DNA from 3 places in the Limnobacter sp. G6BE5S genome. Region 1 is predicted to be linked to each of the others. Evidence: predicted binding sites of a transcription regulator. Region 1 holds the regulator's gene; each other region holds the start of a gene.

Evidence for each region. Region 1 encodes sigma-54, which starts transcription at its own class of promoters, with help from an activator protein. Its sites were predicted from a motif close to TGGCANGNAANCTGCTTT; they were not measured.
Region 2: a site for sigma-54 is predicted at 3,316-3,333, ahead of nirB (nitrite reductase large subunit NirB). Genes of this name have one in related genera too.
Region 3: a site for sigma-54 is predicted at 4,153-4,170, ahead of pqqA (pyrroloquinoline quinone precursor peptide PqqA). Genes of this name have one in related genera too.

What each region holds. Positions count from the first base shown of each region.
Region 1 is NZ_JBZFLM010000001.1:127,963-135,269, forward strand. Features, by position in the region: gene lptA (lipopolysaccharide transport periplasmic protein LptA) at 1-485, shown strand, start outside; gene lptB (LPS export ABC transporter ATP-binding protein) at 482-1,237, shown strand; gene ACVL1J_RS00615 (RNA polymerase factor sigma-54) at 1,250-2,770, shown strand; gene hpf (ribosome hibernation-promoting factor, HPF/YfiA family) at 2,811-3,140, shown strand; gene ACVL1J_RS00625 (PTS sugar transporter subunit IIA) at 3,251-3,721, shown strand; gene hprK (HPr(Ser) kinase/phosphatase) at 3,726-4,709, shown strand; gene rapZ (RNase adapter RapZ) at 4,702-5,571, shown strand; gene mutY (A/G-specific adenine glycosylase) at 5,524-6,645, opposite strand; gene mutM (bifunctional DNA-formamidopyrimidine glycosylase/DNA-(apurinic or apyrimidinic site) lyase) at 6,642-7,307, opposite strand, start outside.
Region 2 is NZ_JBZFLM010000005.1:120,886-128,192, reverse strand. Features, by position in the region: gene ACVL1J_RS10330 (nitrate reductase) at 1-320, opposite strand, end outside; gene nirD (nitrite reductase small subunit NirD) at 335-706, opposite strand; gene nirB (nitrite reductase large subunit NirB) at 706-3,162, opposite strand; gene ACVL1J_RS10315 (alpha/beta hydrolase) at 3,459-5,351, opposite strand; gene tsaD (tRNA (adenosine(37)-N6)-threonylcarbamoyltransferase complex transferase subunit TsaD) at 5,468-6,544, shown strand; gene ACVL1J_RS10305 (FAD-linked oxidase C-terminal domain-containing protein) at 7,220-7,307, shown strand, end outside.
Region 3 is NZ_JBZFLM010000003.1:101,711-109,017, forward strand. Features, by position in the region: gene ACVL1J_RS06210 (sigma-54-dependent Fis family transcriptional regulator) at 63-2,471, shown strand; gene ACVL1J_RS06215 (porin) at 2,821-4,005, shown strand; gene pqqA (pyrroloquinoline quinone precursor peptide PqqA) at 4,266-4,340, shown strand; gene pqqB (pyrroloquinoline quinone biosynthesis protein PqqB) at 4,413-5,345, shown strand; gene pqqC (pyrroloquinoline-quinone synthase PqqC) at 5,342-6,067, shown strand; gene pqqD (pyrroloquinoline quinone biosynthesis peptide chaperone PqqD) at 6,064-6,345, shown strand; gene pqqE (pyrroloquinoline quinone biosynthesis protein PqqE) at 6,342-7,307, shown strand, end outside.

The sequences.
Region 1 (7,307 bases):
CCACCATCGACGCCAACCAGATGACGTACAACGAAAAGTCGAACGTGAACGTGTTTACAGGCAATGTGTTACTAACGCGCGGAAGCCTTGTGATTCGCGGCGACAAACTCACGTTGACTGAACGCAGCGACGGCACCCAATTCGCCACAGTGGAAGGAAAACCCGCCCGCTTCAAACAACAACGCGACTCTGAACGCCCCAATGAAGTCTTGCTGATCAACGGCACTGGCAACACGATTGAATTTGACGGCGACAAATCGATTGTTACGCTGACCGGCGCAGCCAGCATTCAGAAAAGCACCAATGGTCAGCTGACTGAATCAATTTCCGGCACCAAAATTACTTATGAACAGAACACCGAATTTTTGAATGTGGTGGGCTCGCCCAACAGCAGCGGATCCTCTCGCGTGCAGGCAGTCATCAAGCCGAAAACCCAAGCGCCTGCACCAGCGCCCGAACCAGCGCCAAAAGGGGGCAGCAAGTGAGTAACACCCCCGCTCAAACCTTGACTGGTCAGGGCCGACTTCAGGCACTCAGCCTGCGCAAGGCCTACCGCAGCAAGCGTGTAATTGAAGATGTCTCACTGCATGTGGACACCGGTGAAGTGGTTGGCTTGCTGGGCCCCAATGGTGCTGGCAAAACCACCTGCTTTTACATGATCGTGGGCCTGGTCAGCGCCGACGAAGGCAATATCTGCCTCGAAGGCCGTGACATCACGCTTCAACCCATTCATGAACGTGCGCGTGCGGGCCTGTCCTATCTTCCCCAAGAGGCTTCCGTATTTCGCAAGTTGACGGTGGAAGAAAACATTCGCGCTGTACTGGAAATTAATCCGCCCAAAGACAAAACGGTGGACCAAGCGGTTGAAGACTTGCTCAACGACCTGCAAATTTCACACATTCGCACCTCGCTGGCCGCCTCACTTTCAGGTGGCGAACGCCGCCGCCTGGAAATTGCGCGCGCATTGGGCAGCCAACCCCGCTTTATTTTGCTGGATGAGCCTTTCGCAGGCGTAGACCCAATCGCCGTACTGGAAATTCAACGCATTGTGGCCTTTCTGAAATCGAAAGGAATTGGCGTGTTGATCACCGACCACAACGTGCGCGAAACGCTGGGCATTTGCGATCGTGCTTACATTATCAGTGCAGGTCGAGTATTGGCCTCGGGTAGTCCGGAACAAATTGTGAAGAACGACGATGTACGCCGCGTGTATCTCGGCGAACACTTCCGGATGTAAAGCTGAGCCCCCATGAAACAATCCCTTCAGCTTAAAGTTTCCCAAAATCTCACGCTCACGCCGCAGCTTCAGCAATCCATTCGATTGCTGCAACTGTCCACACTCGAACTGCAGCAGGAAATTCAACAGGCACTGGCCGAAAACCCGCTACTCGAGCTGGCCGATGAAGAGGCTGTTGAAGGCGAACGTACACTCAGCCTGGACAGCAGCAATGGCGAATTGCACGAGCCACAGGGCGACAGCTTCGAAGCCGAACCGGACCCACGCAAAGCCAGTGAGCCCGTCAGCGATCAACAAGCTGAACAAGACAACCAAAGCGAAGAAATTGTTCAACGCGAGACCATCGACTCCATTCAGGACAACTGGGAAGGTGACTGGCGCGACAACAGCGGCGCAGGTGCCGATGGCGACGAAGAAAAACCCGGCCTTCAACTGGCTGCGCCCGACAGCAGCCTGCACCAACACCTCATCGACCAGCTGCGCATGACGCAGGCCAGCGAACGCGACAAAAACCTGGTGCTGTGGCTGATCGACTACCTTAGCGACGATGGCTACCTGACCGTTGAACTTGAAGACCTGTGGGAAACCTTGCAGGACGAACCCGACCTGGAGTTTGAAGAACTGAGCGCGGCACTGCGCCTGCTGCAAAGCTTCGACCCACCCGGCGTGGGCGCACGCAATGCGGCAGAGTGCCTGTTGCTGCAACTGGCCCAGCGCCGGGACATTACTTGCCAAACAAACCTGTACGGCAACTGCCAACACATTATCCGCGACCATTTGAGTTTGCTCGCCCAGCGTGACTTCACCAAACTGAAGAAAGCCCTGAATGTCGACGAAGACACTTTAAAGATCTGCCATCAAATAATCCGCTCGCTAGAACCTTTTCCCGGCGCGCGCTTTCGGCGCATTGACGACGATCATGTGGTGCCCGATGTCATTGTTAAAAAACTCAGTGGACAATGGCATGTGCAGCTCAACCCCGATGTAATGCCCAAAATTCGAATCAATGAAATGTACGCCTCGATCCTGAGGTCTCACCGTGGTCAAAGCGCACAACTCAGCGCGCAACTTCAAGAGGCCCGGTGGCTCTTAAAAAACGTTCAACAGCGATTTGACACTATTTTACGGGTGAGCCAAGCGATCGTAGAACGACAAATCGGCTACTTCAATCATGGCGAAATCGCAATGCAACCCTTGGTTCTGCGGGAAATTGCTGATTTACTGGGACTGCATGAATCGACCGTGTCAAGGGTTACCACGCAAAAATATATGTTGACGCCCTATGGGTTGGTTGAGCTAAAGTATTTCTTCGGAAGTCATGTTTCCACCGATTCAGGTGGGCAAGCTTCCAGCACGGCCATCCGTGCACTCATCAAGCAACTGATTTCTGCGGAGGACGCCAAGCAGCCGATATCTGACAGCCAAATCGCCGACCTACTCGGTCAACAGGGCATCGTGGTCGCAAGACGCACGGTCGCTAAATACCGGGAATCACTGAAAATACCCCCGGTGAACATGCGTAAGTCGCTTTAAAGTTAAAGCTTCCCCCCGCAGCAACGAAAGGAGATACCTTATGAACTTGAACATCAATGGTCATCATCTGGAAGTTACCCCAGCTATTCGAAATTATGTAATTGAAAAACTGGACCGGGTGAAAAGGCATTTTGATCACGTCATTGATGCATCGGTGACCATCTCGGTGGTCAAGCTGGTTCAAAGGGCAGATGTTACGCTGCACGTTCGCGGCAAAGACATACACGCTGAATCAAGTCATGAAAACCTCTACGCAGCCATTGATGCGCTGGCCGACAAACTCGATCGCCAGGTATTGCGGCACAAAGACAAACTTACCAATCACAATCACACGCCCATAAAACACCAAGTGGTAGAAGAAGCTGAATAAACCACTGTAATTTCAGGGAAATTCAAAAGGCGGACTTCAATCCGCCTTTTGTGTTTTTATGGCGTATAATCGGCCCCACGATTAGAAGCGGGTCTCAGGAATCAACAGCGATGAACTTGATCGCAAATCTACTTCCACCATCCAACATATTGTTGGACACACAGGTCACCAGCAAAAAGCGCGTGTTTGAACAGGCCGGACTGGTCTTTGAAAACAACCAGGGCATTGCACGGTCCAAGGTGTTCGACAGTCTTTTTGCGCGTGAGCGTTTGGGCTCCACTGGCCTTGGCCAGCAGGTGGCGGTGCCGCATGGCCGCATCAAAGGCCTGCGCGAACCCATCGCCAGCCTTGTGCGTGTGCAAGATCCCATTCCGTTTGATGCCCCTGACGGCCAACCCGTCAAGCTACTCATGTTTTTGCTGGTGCCTGAAAGCGCAAACCAGCATCATCTGGATATACTGTCAGAACTGGCTCAAATGCTGTCTGACAAGGATTTCCGTGAGAAACTCATGACAGAATCCGATCCTGGTGCCACTCACCAATTGATCGCCAACTGGGAGCCTTACCAACCAGCGAGTTAAGCCTGTGAAGCAACTGAAAGAACTGATCGAAGCCAACCGCAACAAACTCAAACTCGACTGGCTTGCCGGTTTAAACGGTGGTGATCGTCACCTTGATCTTCAGTGCTTCGCATCCTCCGATCTCGTAGGTCACCTCAACACCATTCACCCTGGCCGTATCCAGGTTTTTGGTCGCCAGGAAATCGAATACTTCGCCCGCATCAGCGATGCTCGCAAAAAACATCAAATTGATAAACTGATCGAAGGCGACCCTCCCGCCATCATCGTCGCCGAATCTTTTCAGCCACACGCATTGCTCAAAGCGGCTTGCGACGAATCCAACATCCCGTTGCTGGCCACACCGCTGTCTGCCGCAGAAATTATCGACTTTCTGCGCGTATACATCAACAAATGGCTGGCCCCCACCACCATGATGCACGGCGTGTTCATGGACGTGCTCGGCATGGGCGTGCTCATTTGTGGTGAATCGGGATTGGGCAAAAGCGAACTCGGTCTTGAATTGATTTCTCGCGGCCATGGCTTGGTGGCCGACGACGTGGTGGAATTCTCGCGCGTGGCCCCCAACCTTATTGAAGGCCGTTGCCCCGAATTGATCCGCAACTTGATGGAAGTGCGTGGGGTTGGGCTGCTCGACATCAAGGCAATTTTTGGTGAAACGGCAGTGCGCCGTAAAATGCGGCTCAAGCTGATTGTGCATTTGGTGCGCAAAGCGTCTTTGGAATTGCATCAGGAACGACTGGTCACCGAACCGCAATTCCAGGAAGTGCTTGGACTCCCCATTCGCAAAGCCATCTTGCCCGTGGCCGCGGGCCGAAACCTTGCAGTTTTGCTGGAAGCTGCGGTGCGCAACACCATTTTGCAAATGCGGGGCATTAATACGCTCGACGAGTTCATGGTGCGGCAACAAAAAGCCATGCTCAGTGAACTCGGTGGCATTGACCACCTTCAAGTCGACCCCGACACTGAAACGGACATGGGCCATGACTGACATGAAAGTTGTATTGGTCACCGGCTTGTCCGGCTCTGGCAAATCAGTCGCAATTCGCGCGCTGGAAGATTCGCACTTTTACTGCGTCGACAACCTGCCCCCTTCTTTCATACCGCAGGTCATTCAACGTTTGTCCTCCGAAGGCATTAGTCAAATTGCCATTGCAGCCGATGCCCGCACCGGGCGCGACATCATCGATGTGCCCCAGATTGTTCACACCCTGAAAACCGCCGGCACCGATGTGCGTATTCTGTTTCTGGATGCCGACGACGAAACACTGATTACCCGTTATTCGGAAAGCCGCAGGCGCCACCCCATGAGCACACGCCTGGGCGAACAAGCCACCGTGCAAGAATGCGTGGACGCGGAAAGAGAAGCACTTGAGCCGCTGCGAAACATTGCCAGCTGCATTGACACCTCCGCCTTGCAACCCAATGTGCTGCGTCGCTGGGTACTGGAAACAGTGGAAGAAGAATCGGCCAGACTCACTTTGGTGTTTGAAACTTTTGGCTTTAAAAAAGGCCTGCCCAGCGATGCCGACCTGGTGTTTGATGTCCGTTGCCTGAGCAACCCCTACTACGACAAAAACCTTCGCCCGCTGACAGGCAAAGACGTGGAAGTGCAACGCTACATTCAAACCGACACGCGCAGTGAAGCCCTCATCAACGACATCGAAACCTATTTGCGAAAGTGGTTGCCCTCGTACCTGAATGAGCAGCGTAGCTATGTGACTGTGGCCATTGGCTGCACCGGCGGGCAACACCGCTCGGTGTATGTGGCCGAAACGCTGGCCAAGCGGTTTACCAATACCCCTTTATCCGAGATCGAGAGTGTTTTGTTGCGACACCGGAGCCTGGGCTAACACCTTCACTTGATCCAACAGTTTGTGCACAATTTTGGGCACAGGCTTGTCAGTGACAGCATGGCATTGCGCCCAAACACCAGGCACCTTCACATGCACCACCTTGAAATGCATTTTGCGATGCGTTAATTCGTGCACCAGCCAAGGCTGGTTCGCAAGCTGGGTTAACTGTGTGTAAATGTCGGCCTTGAACACTTTCAGACCGTAATCGTCAAGCCATGGCTGAACACACGCATTCAATTCAGGCCACTCCGGCTGACTGCTGCATGCCGCAACCGGCGTTGTCCACAAGCCTTGCCACACACCCTTTGCTGTTTGCAGCTCCAGCCACACAGCGCCGCGTTCGTCTTCCACAATCAAACCCAGAAAATACAATTCAGGCCGGGGCTTTTTGGGCTTCGGTGTGGGCAGCAAACCCACCATGCCTTTGCGCAAGGCCACGCAGCTTTGTATCAATGGGCATGCTGAACAAGCCGGGTTACGTGGCACACAGCAAGTGGCCCCAAGGTCCATCAAGGCCTGGTTGTAAACGCCAGCTTGCTGGGCTGGCACATTGTCGCTGGCAATTGCCCACAAGTTTTTTTTAATCGAACTTTGTTCCGGGTAACCCTCGACACCGTAGTACCTGCAAAACACACGCTTCACATTGCCATCAAGAATAGGGGCGGGTACTTCATAGGCCAGGGAGGCAATTGCACCTGCCGTAGACTGGCCAATGCCGGGCAAACTTTCAAGCTCGGCCACAGTGCGCGGAAACTGCCCGCCAAACCGGGCCACCACCTGCTTTGCGCACGCATGCAAATTACGGGCACGCGTGTAATAACCCAAACCCGCCCACAACTGCATCACCGCTTGCTCGGGTGCTGCCGCCAAATCTGCAACCGTGGGGTAAGCCTGCAAAAAACGCGCGTAGTAAGCCAATACCGTGGTCACCTGGGTTTGCTGCAACATCACCTCGCTAAGCCACACCTTGTAGGCATCGCCCGTGTGCTGCCACGGCAAGGTTTGTCGACCATGCTGCTTTTGCCAACGCACCAGCACCCCGGCAAAAACCTCTCCTTTCAAAGGAATCATTTCTGGCACCCTGCGCAATAAAAGGTGCTGCGCTGGTTCATCACACGGCGTTTCACCGTAGCCCCACAGCGCTTACAAAGCTGCCCCTCGCGGCCATACACATCACAATGCAACTGAAAATGCCCCAACTCACCATCAATGGCCTGAAAGTTACGCAAAGTTGAACCGCCGCGCTCAATGGCCTCCGCCAGTACAGCGACCACTGCCGCATGCAAGGCCGAAACTTCAGCCCGACTCAAACGGCCTGCTGCCTTACCCGGTCGAATTGCACTGCGAAACAAGGCCTCGCAAGCGTAAATATTGCCCACACCCACCACCGCCAGGCCGCTGAGCAACAAGGCTTTGATCGACACCTTTTTGCCCCGCGTCGCCTTGAAAAATAACTCGGGCGTGAAAAGATCGCTAAAAGGCTCGGGACCTAACTTCGAAAAACGAACAAAAGCATGCTCCCAACCGGGTGCCTTGCTCACATACTCCACACTGCCGAACCGGCGCGGGTCGTTGTATCGAAGGACCTTTTCACCGAAATTCCATTCAATGTGGTCGTGCTTTTCCCAAGGGGTTTGAGCACTGACAATTTTCATGGACCCCGACATGCCCAAATGCACCACCAGCACCTGCTCACCAAAATCCATCAGCATGTATTTCGATCGGCGCTCAAC
Region 2 (7,307 bases), on a different contig from region 1:
CCGTAGGTTGAAATCAACCGTGCAAATTCACGCGCGGTGAAATCAAGTGCTGTGTCCCAGCTTGCCGGGGCCACTTGCTGATCACGCTGAATGCGCAACAGGGGTTGGCTTGCGCGCACTTGGCCATACACGTTCACGGTGGCGGTTTCAGCCAGCTTGCTGCCTTTGCTGCACAACTTGCCCAAATTGGCCGGGTGGGTTTCATCACCTTTCACATCGATGATTTTTCCGCCTTGTGTGCGCACCACGACACCACAACCCACGCCGCAGTACGGGCATGTTGTCTTGGTGTTCTGGATGGGTGCAAGCAGTTCGGTCATGAGTGAGATCGCTTTTAAATACCGTGGTTCTTCACTTCACTGGCTTTCAAGTGCACGCGGCCATCCACCACTTGTACTGTGAACTTGGCAGTGCAACCTTCATCGGGTTCACGCGCGCAGCCATCGGCCAAACCAATTTGCCAGTTGTGCAAGGGGCAAGTAACAGTAGTGCCATGCACGATGCCCTGGCTAAGCGGGCCTTTTTTGTGCGGGCATTCATCCAGCAGTGCAAACACCTGTTCTTCGCTGTTGCGGAATACTGCAATGTCTTGCCCGGTGGGGCGGCGCACAATGCGTGATCCCAACACGGGGATGTCTTCCACCGCGCAAATGTCGATCCATTCCATTTGAGTTTCCTTTCGTTCGATCAGTTCTGAAGCCGACATTAGACCACCTCCGCCAGTTGGATTGGAATGAACTGACGCAAATCAACCTGTGCTTCCCTGGGCTTGTGCCATGGGTCTTCTTCAATGGCCAGTGCAGCCTGTAGCTCGGCCCACAGGGCATCGCGGTTGGCGAGGTCATCAATTACTTTTGCTTTCACATGTTCCAGACCAACGCGTTCCAGGTAGTGCACCGTGCGCTCCAGGTACCAACCTTCTTTTCTGTACAACTGCAAGAAAGCGCCACTGACTGACATCACCTCGTCGGAGGTTTTAACGCGACACAGAAACTGGGCCACTTCGGTTTTAATGCCGCCGTTGCCACCCACATAAATTTCCCAACCGGAATCGACACCAATCACACCGACATCTTTAATGCCACTTTCTGCGCAATTGCGCGGGCAACCCGATACGGCCAGCTTTACTTTGTGGGGTGCGTACATTTTGAATAAACCACGCTCCAGGTCTTTGCCCATCTGGGTGCTGTCTTGTGTACCAAAACGGCACCATTCGCTGCCCACACAGGTTTTTACCGTGCGCAAACCTTTGGCATAAGCATGGCCACTGGGCATGTCGAGGTCTTTCCACACATCTTGCAAGTCTTCTTTTTTCACGCCCAGCAAATCGATGCGTTGGCCACCGGTTACTTTCACGGTGGGAATGTTGTATTTGTCGACCACATCGGCAATGCGACGCAATTCAGCGGCAGTGGTTTCGCCACCCCACATGCGCGGCACCACTGAATAGGTTTTGTCTTTCTGAATATTGGCGTGTGCACGTTCGTTAATAAAACGGCTTTGTGGATCATCCACCGCTTCGCCAGGCCAGGAACTGATGAGGTAATAATTCACAGCCGGGCGGCAAGTTGCGCAACCGTTGGGCGTGCGCCAGTTCATGGTGGCGAACACCTCTTCTTTGGTGGTCAGGTGGTGCTTGAAAATTGCATCGCGAACAACCTGGTGACCATGATCGGTACAGCCACACATGGGTTTGGTTTTTGGCGTGGCGGAATAATCGGCACCTGCGGTGCTCATCAAAATCTGTTCACACAAACCGGTGCAAGAACCACAACTTGCACTGGCCTTGGTGTGCTTGCGCACTTCTTCAATCGTGAACAAACCCTTGGTTTTAATGGCCTGCACAATGGTGCCTTTGCACACACCATTGCAACCACACACTTCATCGGTGTCTGCCATTTTGCTGGCCTGGCTTTGACCTTCATGACCAGTGTCGCCAATGTTGTTCTGGCCAAACATCAGCTTTTCGCGAATTTCCTTGATGGCCTTGCCTTCGCGCATCAGCTTGAAATACCAAGAGCCATCGATCGTGTCGCCATACAGGCAAGCGCCCACCAGCTTGTCTTCCTTGATCACCAGTTTTTTGTAAACGCCACCAATGGGGTCGGAGAGCAATAATTCTTCGCAGCCTTCGCCCCCCATGAAATTACCGGCAGAGAACAAATCAACACCGGTTACTTTCAACTTGGTGGAGGTTACCGAACCTTCGTAACGACCAATGCCGAACTGGGCCAGGTGGTTGGCACACACCTTGGCCTGATCGAACAGTGGCGCCACCAGGCCATAGGCTACACCACGGTGGCTGGCACATTCGCCCACCGAGTAAATTTTGGGATCAGTGATGGTTTGCATGGTGTCGTTGACCACAACACCCCGGTTACACAGCAAGCCACTTGTGGCGGCCAGTTTGTCGTTCGGCCGAATACCCACCGCCATCACAACCAGGTCAGCGTCGTGAATATCGCCGTCGGCAAACTCAATTTTGGCAACACGGCCATCGGGGCCCGCATGCAAGGCCTTGGTGTTTTTGGCCAGCAAGAATTTCAGGCCTTTGGCTTCAAGGCTTTTCTGCAACAGGCCGGCCGCGGTGGGGTCTAGCTGGCGCTCCATGAGCCAGGTGGGCAAATGCACCACGCTGACATCCATGCCTTGAATGGCCAAGCCGTTGGCGGCTTCAAGCCCCAGCAAACCACCACCAATGACCACAGCCTTTTTGTAATGCTTGGTTGCGTCCAGCATGGTCTCGGTGTCTGCAATGTCGCGATACCCGATCACGCCCGGCAAGGTAGAACCTGGCACAGGAAGGATGAATGAATTGGAGCCAGTGGCCAGCAGCAAACGATCGTAAGGCGCAACCGTGCCATCGGCACATTTGACCACACGTTTTATGCGATCAATTTCAGTGACTTCACGACCCACATGCAAGGTAATGTTGTTGCTGGTGTACCAGTCCCAGTCGTTGAGTATGGTTTCTTCGAACTTCTGCTCTCCAGCCAATACTGGCGAAAGCATGATCCGGTTGTAATTGGGATGCGGCTCTGCGCCAAACACGGTGATTTCATACAATTCAGGGGCAAGCTTGATCAGCTCTTCAACCACCCGGATACCGGCCATGCCGTTACCAATTACCACCAGCTTCTGTTTTTTGACGGACATCAGCATACTATTTATCCCAATTTACCCAAAAAAAAACGGCCCCCGGCTGCACGAAGCAGCACGGACGCCGTTGTCCAACTCCCTTGGCCACTTGCGCAACCGTGGGAGACCTGTCAATCCACCTGCAGATCGCCGCCGTTGACGACCTACACCCGTATCAATGCAAGGGTCGTGCCAGCCATTTCGACATGGTTTTGCACCACAAAGAGGCTGTTTTTATTGAAATGGGATGAAATTGGGCTGGGCGGCTGGCACCCAACTAGTGCAGCGCACCATTCTGCGTAGAACGGTGCGCTGTTTGATTACAGGGCGCAGAAGCCTGTAGGATCTTGAACCCGATTGGGCAAGGCCACGCTGGCGCTGACGGTAACGGGTACTGGCAAGCGGTTAAAGCTGCTGACAAACACTGGGTTGTAGCCCTGAATAGTCAGGGTGAGTGAATCCCCTTCCTTGAGCTGAACAGAAATGCCGGGCAGATCAATGGCTTTCTCGCCATACCCCTTCAAGGGCGTGACCTGATCGTGCAACACGGTTTGCGTGCCATCGGCGCGTTTCAGTCCAAGCCCCACGTAAACAATGGGAGACTCGGGCGAAGCTGGGCCAACAGGCTCCACTTTCACGGTGGCTTTGGGCGTGCCTACAAAACAGCCTTTCTCGTTGGCATTGTTCAGTTCCACATAAACAGGCTGCGCAAGTTGAGCCGCCTGTGTTGAGGTTAAACCTGTAAACAGGCCCGCCACACCCGCGATCACTTGCGTGGGCGTACTGAACGCTGAAGCTGCACGCACACCTTCTAGCTTGGGTCGGTTCGATGAATTGGACTTCACTTCAATTGCAGTGGGATCGTTTCTGCTGTCTTCAAGCACCGATGCGATTTCAGGCAATGGTATTGGGTCGAAACCCAGATAATTCTGCGAACGGGCTTGCCTGCTGCCCACCAAATGTTGGGCCAGAAACTGGAACATCATGTTTTTTAGCGGAAGAACACAGCGGCCTGTTGGCGCATCCCAATTGGCTGCGGGGCATGAGTTTTGTGCGGTCTTCAGCCAGATCAGGCTTTCATTGAAGGCGTATTTGGCACCGGTGCCTTCCAGCGCCGCGTTGGGGTCTTGCTGAACGCCCAAGGCATTGAGCAGGTGCCCGTATTTGACGAACAACAATTTTGCGTCTGCATTCACCTTGCGATAACACTCAAAGTTTTGAATCGCTTCATTCAGGTTGAACAACACATCGGTAGCACCTTGAATAAAAAACGCGGGCACATCGGTTTTCAGCGTCATGCCCCTGGGCAGGTTGGCCGACAAATCGCAATAGGAGATAGAACCTTGCGAGCCCAATCGTTTCACAATTTCGTCGGAAACCACGCCCGTGGTATTGGCCTCGACAAGCCCCTGAAACAGGAAGGGGTCGTAACGCCCGCGGTTGCTTTCCAAGCCCCCCGCCACCAATCCGTTCAGGTAGGTGGTTTTGGGCACGCCGCCGGGGTTCAGGCTGTAACGCAGGTCGTACCAGGTGCCATTGGGCACCATGGCATCAATGCGGGAATCAAGCCCGGTGCCAATTAATTGAAACGCCCCACCATAGCTGCGGCCAATGGTGCCCACCACTGGGTTCAATGCACCGGCTTTGCTGCGGTAGCCCAGGTTGGGCAAATTGGCTTCTGCCCAGTCAAGGATGGTTTTGAAGTCTTTGCCTTCGAAATCAGGATCAAGAATCGTGACATTGCCACCGGTTTCGCCGTGGCCGCGCTGATCATAGGAAATTACATACCAACCGGCCCGGCCTGCCACTGGCTGTTTCTCGTTATAAGCCACCTGCAGGGTATCAACACCAATTTCAGATGTTTGCGCGGCTTCGTCAAAATCAAGTGTGGCGGCACGGGTGCCTCCAAAGCCATGGGAGTGCAACAACAAAGGGGTCGCCTCACCGGCATCCAATTCAGGAAAATAGACAGTCAACGCCAAGTCAGTGCCATCAAAAGCGGGAATGACCACCTGCTCAACACGCGCCGCGTGGCCCGTGGCCGTTTGCTGGTTTTTCACCCGCAGTGGCATTTCGGTTTCAGATGGACCAACGCCACCGCCGCCGCTGGAGCCCGAATTGCCGACCATTGTCGGGTCGGTTTCCGACAGACAACCCGCAAGCCCAACCGCCAACAGCAGGGGTCCCAGTACTCTGGTGACTCCGATCAACATGAAATGTCTCCGATTTGAAATGTTTTGACTATTACTCGCACTTGAAGCCTTTCAGATTCAATTACTTAACGAAGCCACGCTAAAATGGGGCGTTAATTTTGTTCTGGCTGCCTGAAGTGACTTCCGTTGCAAACCCTCCCAAAATTGTGCTTGGTTTTGAAAGTTCCTGTGACGAAACCGGTGTGGCACTGTGCACCACCGAGGGGCGCATTCTAGGGCAAGCCTTGTATTCTCAAATTGCAATGCACACCGATTACGGCGGCGTGGTGCCAGAACTGGCCTCTCGAGATCACATTCGTCGTTTGATTCCCTTGATGGACGAAACCTTTGCCCAGGCTGGCATTACCCTGCAAGAAGTGGACGCAATTGCCGTAACCACTGGCCCCGGGTTGCCGGGCGCCCTGATGGCGGGTTGCGCATTTGCATACAGCCTTGCGATGGGTCTCAGTTTGCCTGTAATTCCCGTGCACCACCTGGAAGGGCATTTGCTATCGCCTTTGCTTTCTGCCAACCCACCAGCCTTCCCCTTTACTGCTTTGCTTGTTAGTGGCGGGCACACTCAGTTAATGGGTGTTGAAGGGTTGGGCCGTTATTCCCTGCTTGGCGAGACATTGGATGATGCCGCTGGCGAAGCCTTTGACAAAACCGCAAAAATGATCGGCCTGCCCTACCCTGGCGGCCCAGCCTTGTCGAAACTGGCAGAAAACGGCAATCCCGAGCGATTCAAGTTGCCCCGCCCCATGTTGCACAGCGGCGATTACATGTTCAGCTTTTCCGGTTTGAAAACAGCTGTCCTCACCACCGCCATGAAATTGGCAGGTGTGAAGCAACCTTCTGAAACCATGGTGATCAGCGACACGGACAAAGCCGATCTGGCTGCCAGTTTTCAAGCTGCGATTGTTGAAACGCTGGTCAAGAAAGCATTGGCGGCCTGCTTACAGCAAGATCACAAACGATTGGTTGTTGCCGGTGGTGTGGGCGCAAACAAATTGTTGCGAGAACAGTTGGTGAAAGCAGCGCGCAAGCGTGGAGTGGAAGTTTACTTCCCCGAGCTGAGCCTTTGCACCGACAACGGGGCAATGATTGCCTTTGCAGGCGCCATGCAATTGGCTGAGAACCCCGCACTGCTGGAAAAGCGGGAGTACGGCATGGTGACGCGGCCGCGATGCGAATTGGCAACGTCCGCCAGCTAGGACTAGGCAGGCTTTTGCTCATTTGCTGGTGTAGATAACTCAGTTAGCTTGTTCACAGCCCGATCGGCTTGGGTTCCAATCTCTCGCCTGCCGGTTAACTGCCCGATCGGCTTGGGTTTCAATCTCTCGCCTGAAAACCTGTATATCCCTTTTTGAGATTCACCCTGACTCACCTCGCTCGGCAAAAGGGCGGGCCGAGTCTCGGTGCCGGCCCATGGCCGACCGTGGCGGGTGAATTCAAACGGGCAGGTTTTCTTGAAGGCGAGGCGATCGAAACACCGCCGCCGATTGGGCTACAGACCCGGCCGACGGTGACGCGGAGCTGAACTTGCAAGTGGTCGCACGATGACCGGTCAGAAAACTTGCCGGCTTGGTGCGCCGAGACAAACGATCGCGCCATGGCGCGAAAGCCAAGACCCGACCGTTACTTTTGGAGGGCTTGGCTTAGTGCAGGCTCAAGCAGACAAGACGATATGCCAAGTTTTCGGGCAGCGGCGACCCTTCAAGTTCAGATCAAAAGTCGCCATTCAAGTGCTGCACAAGTAACCCATGCCGAGTTGGCAAAACAAACCGGCAATTCACTTTTGACTAACAAGCAAAACTGCTTCGGGCAAGCACCAATTACCATTCATACAATAATTGAGTATGCTTGAAAGCTGTCAAAGAGGTACCCCTATGAATGCGCCCACTGAAGACTTTGTACTGAATGCCGCCCAACGCGCGGAAGTGATCGCGGGCTTGAACCAGATTCTGCCCGCCCACG
Region 3 (7,307 bases), on a different contig from region 1:
CTTCAAGTTGCACCCAAAAACATACTTATAAAACGCAGCACCACAAGAAGCAGGAGACATGGATGACTTTCTTATCCGAGCGGGATGGCGGCAGCCTCGCATCCAACGCCCAAGTGATAGAGCTGATCGACCCGGGCACGGAGGGGCACCTCGAATTCATTCGGCGTGCGCACCAGCGTTCCACGGCCGCAGGGCTGGACACCACGTCCAAAGTGGACATTGCCCCGCCACCCGGCAGCGCACTAAAAGAGCTGATTGAAAAGAACAACCGGCTGAAGTCGTGCGCCCTGCCATTCATGGAAACCTTGTACGAACAGGTTGTGAACACGCACAGCATGGTGTTGCTGACAGACGCCAGCGGTACGATCATTGAATCACTGGGCGATGATGATTTTCTGGTCAAGGCGCAGAAAGTCGCCCTGGCACCTGGCGTAACCTGGAGCGAAGAACACAAGGGCACCAATGCCATTGGTACGGCTCTGATCGAGGAATTGCCCACTGTGGTTCACGGCCAGGATCACTTCCTGGACGTTAACCGTTTTTTGACCTGCTCGGCTGCTCCGATTTTCGACCCCAATGGCGTGGCCATCGGGGTGCTCGATGTGACTGGCGATTACCGCAGTTACCACCGCCACACCATGGGCCTGGTACGCATGTCGGCGCAAATGATCGAAAACCATTTGTTCAACAGTTCGTTTCAAGACGCGATCATTGTGCAATTTCACCAGCGCGGCGAGTTTCTGGGTTCCGTGGTTGAAGGTGCGGCGGCCTTCTCGCCAGCCGGCAAATTTCTTGCCGCCAACCGGGCAGCCATGGTGCAATTCGGCATGTCAGCCAATGCCCTGAAAAGCCACACCTTCAGTTCACTTTTCGGCATGCCTTTGTCAGCCTTGATTGACCATTACCGCACCTGCAACCCAATCCCCTTGATTCTGTGTTTGCACAATGGCAACCAGGTCACAGCGCGAGCCAGTTTGGGCAGTGTGGGCCGAGGCCGTATTTTCGACTCGGTGGGTTTGGTCAAAAACAATTGTGATGCGGCTGTGCTGCAAAACCCAACGCCGACCGCGCAGAAAGCCAACACAACCTGCCAGAAAAGCCATCACCTTTCCAGCCTGAAGTACCTGAACACAGGCGATCCACAGGTGGCAAAAATCATCGAAAAAGTGGGCAAGGTCATCGACAAAGACATCCCCATTTTGATTCTGGGTGAAACGGGCACAGGCAAAGAAATTCTTGCGCAAGCCATCCACAACGATTCGCCCCGGGTAGACAAACCATTTGTCGCAGTCAATTGCGCATCGATTCCTGAAACGCTGATTGAATCCGAGTTGTTTGGCTACGAAGACGGCGCATTCACCGGTGCAAAAAAGAAAGGTTCACAAGGCCGTATTTTGCAAGCCAACGGTGGCACTTTGTTCCTTGATGAAATCGGTGACATGCCCATTTCTCTGCAAGCACGCTTGTTGCGTGTATTGCAGGAACGCGTGGTTACACCGCTTGGCAGCCAGAAAAGCATTCCGGTGAATTTGCAGGTTATTTGCGCCACGCACCGCAACCTGCGCGATCAAATTGCAACGGGCCATTTCCGTGAAGACTTGTACTATCGCCTGCATGGTTTGGTGGTTCGTCTTCCCGCACTGCGCGAGCGCACCGACTTACAGAAAATCATTCAACGCATTCTGGAAAATGAATCGCACAACCCGCGCATTCGCGTGTCTCCGGAAGTAATGAAAGCGTTTACCACGCACGCATGGCCGGGCAATATTCGGCAGCTCACGAATATTTTGCGCACCGCCAGCGTAATGACTGACGAAGCCGAAACCATTGAGTGGGACCACCTGCCAGATGATTTTCTTGATGAGTGGCGTGCCCTTCGACTGGACGCCAAAGCCAATCAAGCCGAGCAAGTGCCTGTTGAAACCGAAGAGCGCCAGCAAGTGCCTCGCGCCTCAACGTCAGCAGCAGTTACACGCCCACAGTTCAGTGTGCGCAGTAATTTCTCAGTGCAATCCAAAATAACGCCTCACGCTCAAAGCAACTCACCCGTGTTTGCGGCAAAAAGCAAACCCAGCACTTTTGAAGTGCAGGTTCATCATCGGTCAGGACCCTCAGCCAAGAGCAACGGTCTTGATCACACCTTCAGCAAGTTCAGGGAAGGTCGATTTGACAGCTGGACACACAGTTCAAAACCCGCCAGCAGGGAAGAGCACATCAGCTCACTGCAGCAGACGCCACGCTTCAAGGAAGAGAGCTACGACTCTCAGGCCTATGATGCACGTGCGCAAGGTTATTTGGGTTCACGGCAAGCCACCGCCCGGGCTCAGGTAGAGAATCCGATCAACCTGGATGACCTTGAATCACGAGCGATCCAGGACGCACTTGAGACCTGTCGTGGCAATGTGAGCGCTGCTGCAAGAATGTTGGGAATTTCCAGAAATACCATTTACCGACGCTTGAACGCCAAATAAGCTGTTTTCACCCAACTTATCTTTCATCTCTGGAAAAAACCACCCAAATACAGGGTGGTTTTTTTTGGCGCAAATCATTTGAACAGTTGTAACAAAACTGTCATTCACCTGCTCCAGCCGCACACAATTCTGTTTCAAAGCGCACCGTTTGGCTCAAACCAACTGCACTGCCCCATCTTGTCATCAAAAGCCCTACATTTTAATTTATGTTATTAAAATCAATAGCTTATGCACTGGCATGTCTTTTGCCCTAGTCCCCTCAAGCCAGTTCTACTCTGCGGTGTGCTGGCGAGCTTTAGAAAACAAACAAGCAACAACCTTTAAAAACTAAAACTGGAGGGTTGATCTCATGATCAGCAAAAAATTAGTAGCAGCTTCCATCTTGGCAGCAATGGGGACTTCGGCACACGCAATCGGTTTCAAAGCCGGTGATTGGGAAATGGACATTTCTGGCTCTGTAAACGCCTACTACAACACAACAAGCTGTGACAATGCCGGCGCAGCGGCCGATGGTGCTTTGCCACTTTGCGGTTTCACAGGAACTGGCCAAGATCGCACAACCATTCAAAACGGTCTTTTACCTGGTTTCATCATTTTCTCAGCATCAACCAAGCAAGCCGGTTACGACCTGAAGGCCGTGATCTCCATTGACCCAGGTACAACCAACACAGGCAGCTCTGCATTCTCTGGTGGCGTGGGCCAAACGGTTGGGGATCAGCGCCGCGTATTCCTGCAATTCGGCAACGAAACAATGGGTACGATCAAGGCAGGCCGTGACATTGGTCTGTTTGGCCAAAACGCCATTCTGAACGACATGTCTTTGTTGGCAGTAGGTGGTGGTTCTGGCTACAACGGCGCACTCAACACAACACTGGGTGGAATCGGATCTGGTTATATCTACACTGAATTTCAGCCCCAAATCACATACACGGCACCAGCAATCGGCAACCTAAGCTTGTCGGGCGGCGTATTCCAGCCCAAAGAAATTGGTGGCGCGGAAAGCGATTCCCCAGGCATGCAGGCAATGGCCAGTTATAGCTTGGGCGACAGTGGCAAACTGTGGGCTGCTTTGATCAACCAGTCCCAATCTGGCGCTGCAGGAGCTCCTGACGCAGACCTGACCGGCTTCGAAGCCGGTGGTACGCTGAACTTCGGCGCGTTGTCACTGACCGGCAACTACTTTACCGGTGAAGGACTGGGCACCACACTGATCGGCTTCGGTGGTCGCGACGTAAACAACGCCGAGCGTGATTCAGACGGTTACCTGCTACAAGCTACATACAAAGTTGGCAACACCAAGTTTGGTATCAATTACGGCTCGTCCACACTGGACGCCACAGCTGCTGACCGCGCAGCCAATGGCATTATGCTGGACGAAACCAACCAGATGGTTCTTGGCGTTTACCACAACTTGACACCAAGCCTGACCATTGCAGGTGAATACATCAGCAACGAACAAACCTACCAGTTGGGTGCACCCTCAGCCAAAGGCGAATCCAACACAATCGCTGTAGGTGCAATCCTGTTCTTCTAATCGTTAACCACCCTCCGTTAACGGTTATCCTAAGGCGCGAGCTCACAAGGTTCGCGCCTTTTTGCATTGTGTTTCAAACTGCAACAGGTTGAACACCAAAGCAGCCTCATTTTCCACATTGTAAAAATACCGACCGGCTTGCATGTACGGCACGGGAATTGCTATTTATAACTCGAGGACGAACAAAACGGCGCAAGCCAAGTTCTTCACCCAAGCCATGTGCCAAGGTGCATTTTAATAAAGCAAAAGGAGGATATTTCATGCAGTGGACTACACCATCATTCGTTGACATGCGTTTCGGTTTCGAAATCACCATGTACATTGCCAACCGTTAATTTGACGGTTCGCACAGCCCCGGATAGCCTTTCAGGCTGGCGGGGTTTTTTTTACCCCTGAAAAAAGCAATTATGAAAATCAAAGTTCTGGGATCCGCAGCAGGCGGAGGGTTCCCGCAGTGGAACTGCAACTGCAACAACTGCCAAGCCGTGAGGGCCAAAGCGCCCGGCTACACCGCGCGCACCCAGTCGTCGATCGCCATATCCGATGGGTCTGCCAACTGGATTTTGGTCAATGCCTCGCCCGACATTCTGACCCAGATCAAAAACACCCCGGAACTACAGCCCAACCGCGGCCCACGCGACACAGGCATTTCCGCCGTGATCCTGATGGACGCACAAATTGACCACACCACAGGCCTGTTGATGATGCGCGAGGGCAAAACCCCCATGCGCCTGTTCACCACCCCAGCGGTGTGGGAAGACCTCACCAACGGCCTGCCTTTGGTGCCCACGCTGGGGTTTTACTGCGGCGTGAAATGGACCCCCCTGTGCACCGAGTGCGATGAGCCTTTCTCCATCAGCCCGCTGGACAACATCAAGATCAAATCAATCCCGCTGATCAGCAAGGCACCCCCCTATTCCCCAAGCCGCTATGCACAGCGCCGTGGCGACAACATTGGTCTGTTGATTGAAGACACCAACACCGGCAAAAAAGTGTTTTATGCACCAGGCTTGGGTGAAATTACGCCCAACATCATGCCCTTCATGCAAGAGGCCGATGTACTGATGGTGGACGGCACTTTCTGGACCGAAGACGAAATGGTCACGCAAGGGTTTTCGCAAAAAATGGCGGCCGACATGGGCCACCTGCCTCAAACCGACAAACCCGGCCAACGCGGCTCGGGCATGATCAGCCAGCTTCGGCAGTTTGAAACCCAACGCAAAATTCTGATCCACATCAACAACACCAACCCGATTTTGAACGAGCATGGCGACGAGCGCGCCATTCTGGCCGACAATGGAATTGAAGTGTCTTATGACGGCATGGAGATTCTTGCATGAGCAACAACAAAGCCTGGAGCAAAAAAGAGTTCGAAGAACGCTTGCGTGCCAAAGGTGACAAGTACCACATTCACCACCCTTTCAACATTGCCATGCGTGAGGGCAAACTAAGCCGCGAGCAACTACGCGGCTGGGTGGCCAACCGCTTTTATTACCAAATTTGCATTCCACAAAAAGACGCCGCCGTGATGGCCAATTGCGACGACCGCGAAACACGCCGGCGCTGGGTGCAGCGTATTCTCGACCACGATGGCTGGGAAGGCAATGCGGGTGGAATTGAAGCCTGGAGCCGTTTGGGTGAGGCCGTGGGCATAGAAAAAGACACCTTGTGGAGCCAGCAACTGGTGCTGCCTGGTGTACGCTTTGCCGTAGACGCTTACGTCAATTTCGCACGCCGTGCGCCTTGGCAAGAGGCCGTGTGTTCGTCGCTGACTGAAATGTTTGCGCCTGAAATTCACAAACAACGCTTAAGCAATTGGCCCAAAGACTACAAATGGGTTGCGCCGGAAGGTTTGAATTATTTCCGGTCTCGGATCAGCCTTGCACAGCGCGATGTAGAACATGGTTTGGAAGTGACACTGAATTATTTCAAGACCCGTGCGCAACAAGAGCGTGCACTGGAAATTCTTCAATTTAAACTGGATGTGTTATGGAGCATGTCAGACGCAGTCGCGCTGGCTTACCCCGACAAACCGGTCAAAACAAAACAGAAGAAACAATGAGCTCCGAGACAACACCAACCCTGCCGCTTCACCCAAAACTGAATCGTCTGTTTCGCCTTCAATACGAGGAGGCGCAAAAAACACATGTGCTGCTCTACCCCGAGGGCATGGTGAAATTGAACCAATCCGCCAGCGAAATCTTGTTGTTGTGCGACGGCTCCCGAACAGTGGGTGAAATTGTTGACGCGCTGGAAAGCAAATTCAGCGCGAGCGGACTGGAAGCCGATGTACGCAGCATGCTGGAAGAAGCAACACGCAGAAACTGGTTGGACGCATGACCAGCGCAAGCGAACAAAGCCAGCGCCCGGCCGGCCCTTTGTGGCTGTTGGCTGAACTCACCTACCGCTGCCCGCTGCACTGTGTGTTTTGCTACAACCCGGTTGATTACAAAACCAACACCAATGAACTGACCACCGGCGAGTGGAAAGAAACCATGAAGCAGGCCCGTGCCTTGGGCGCGGTGCAACTGGGCTTTTCGGGTGGCGAGCCTTTGCTGCGCGAGGACCTTGAAGAACTGGTGGCGTACGGTCATGAACTGGGCTACTACACCAACCTGATCACCTCCGGAATCGGCTTGAAGCCTGCTCGGCTGGATGCCCTGAAATCGGCAGGCCTTGACCACATTCAGGTCAGCTTTCAGGACGCAACCCAGGCCGCGAATGATGCGCTCAGCGACACCAAAACATTTGCCAAAAAACTGGAAATTGCCACCGCCGTGAAAGCCGCTGGCTGGCCCATGGTGTTGAACGTGGTGCTGCACCGTTTGAATCTGGATCACATCGATTCAATCATTGAACTGGCCGTGAAGCTTGGCGTGGAATACCTGGAATTGGCCAACACGCAATACTACGGCTGGGCCTTCCAGAACAAGGCAGCGCTCATTCCCACTCATGAACAGCTTAAGCACGCCGAAGAACGCGTTGCAGCATGGCGCGAAAAACTGGGCAACACCATGAAGCTGTTGTTTGTGGTGCCCGATTATTTCGAAAAAACACCCAAGCCTTGCATGAGCGGCTGGGGCAATGTGTTTCTCAGCATCAGCCCCGACGGCACAGCCCTGCCCTGCCAGGCCGCCCGCATGCTGCCCGGCTTTGAATTCCCGAACGTTAAAACCAGCACGGTTGAACACATTTGGTACAAAAGTGATGGCTTCACGCGCTACCGTGGCGATGCCTGGATGAAAGACCCCTGCCGCACCTGCCCCGACAAAGCCAAAGACTACGGCGGCTGCAGGTGTCAG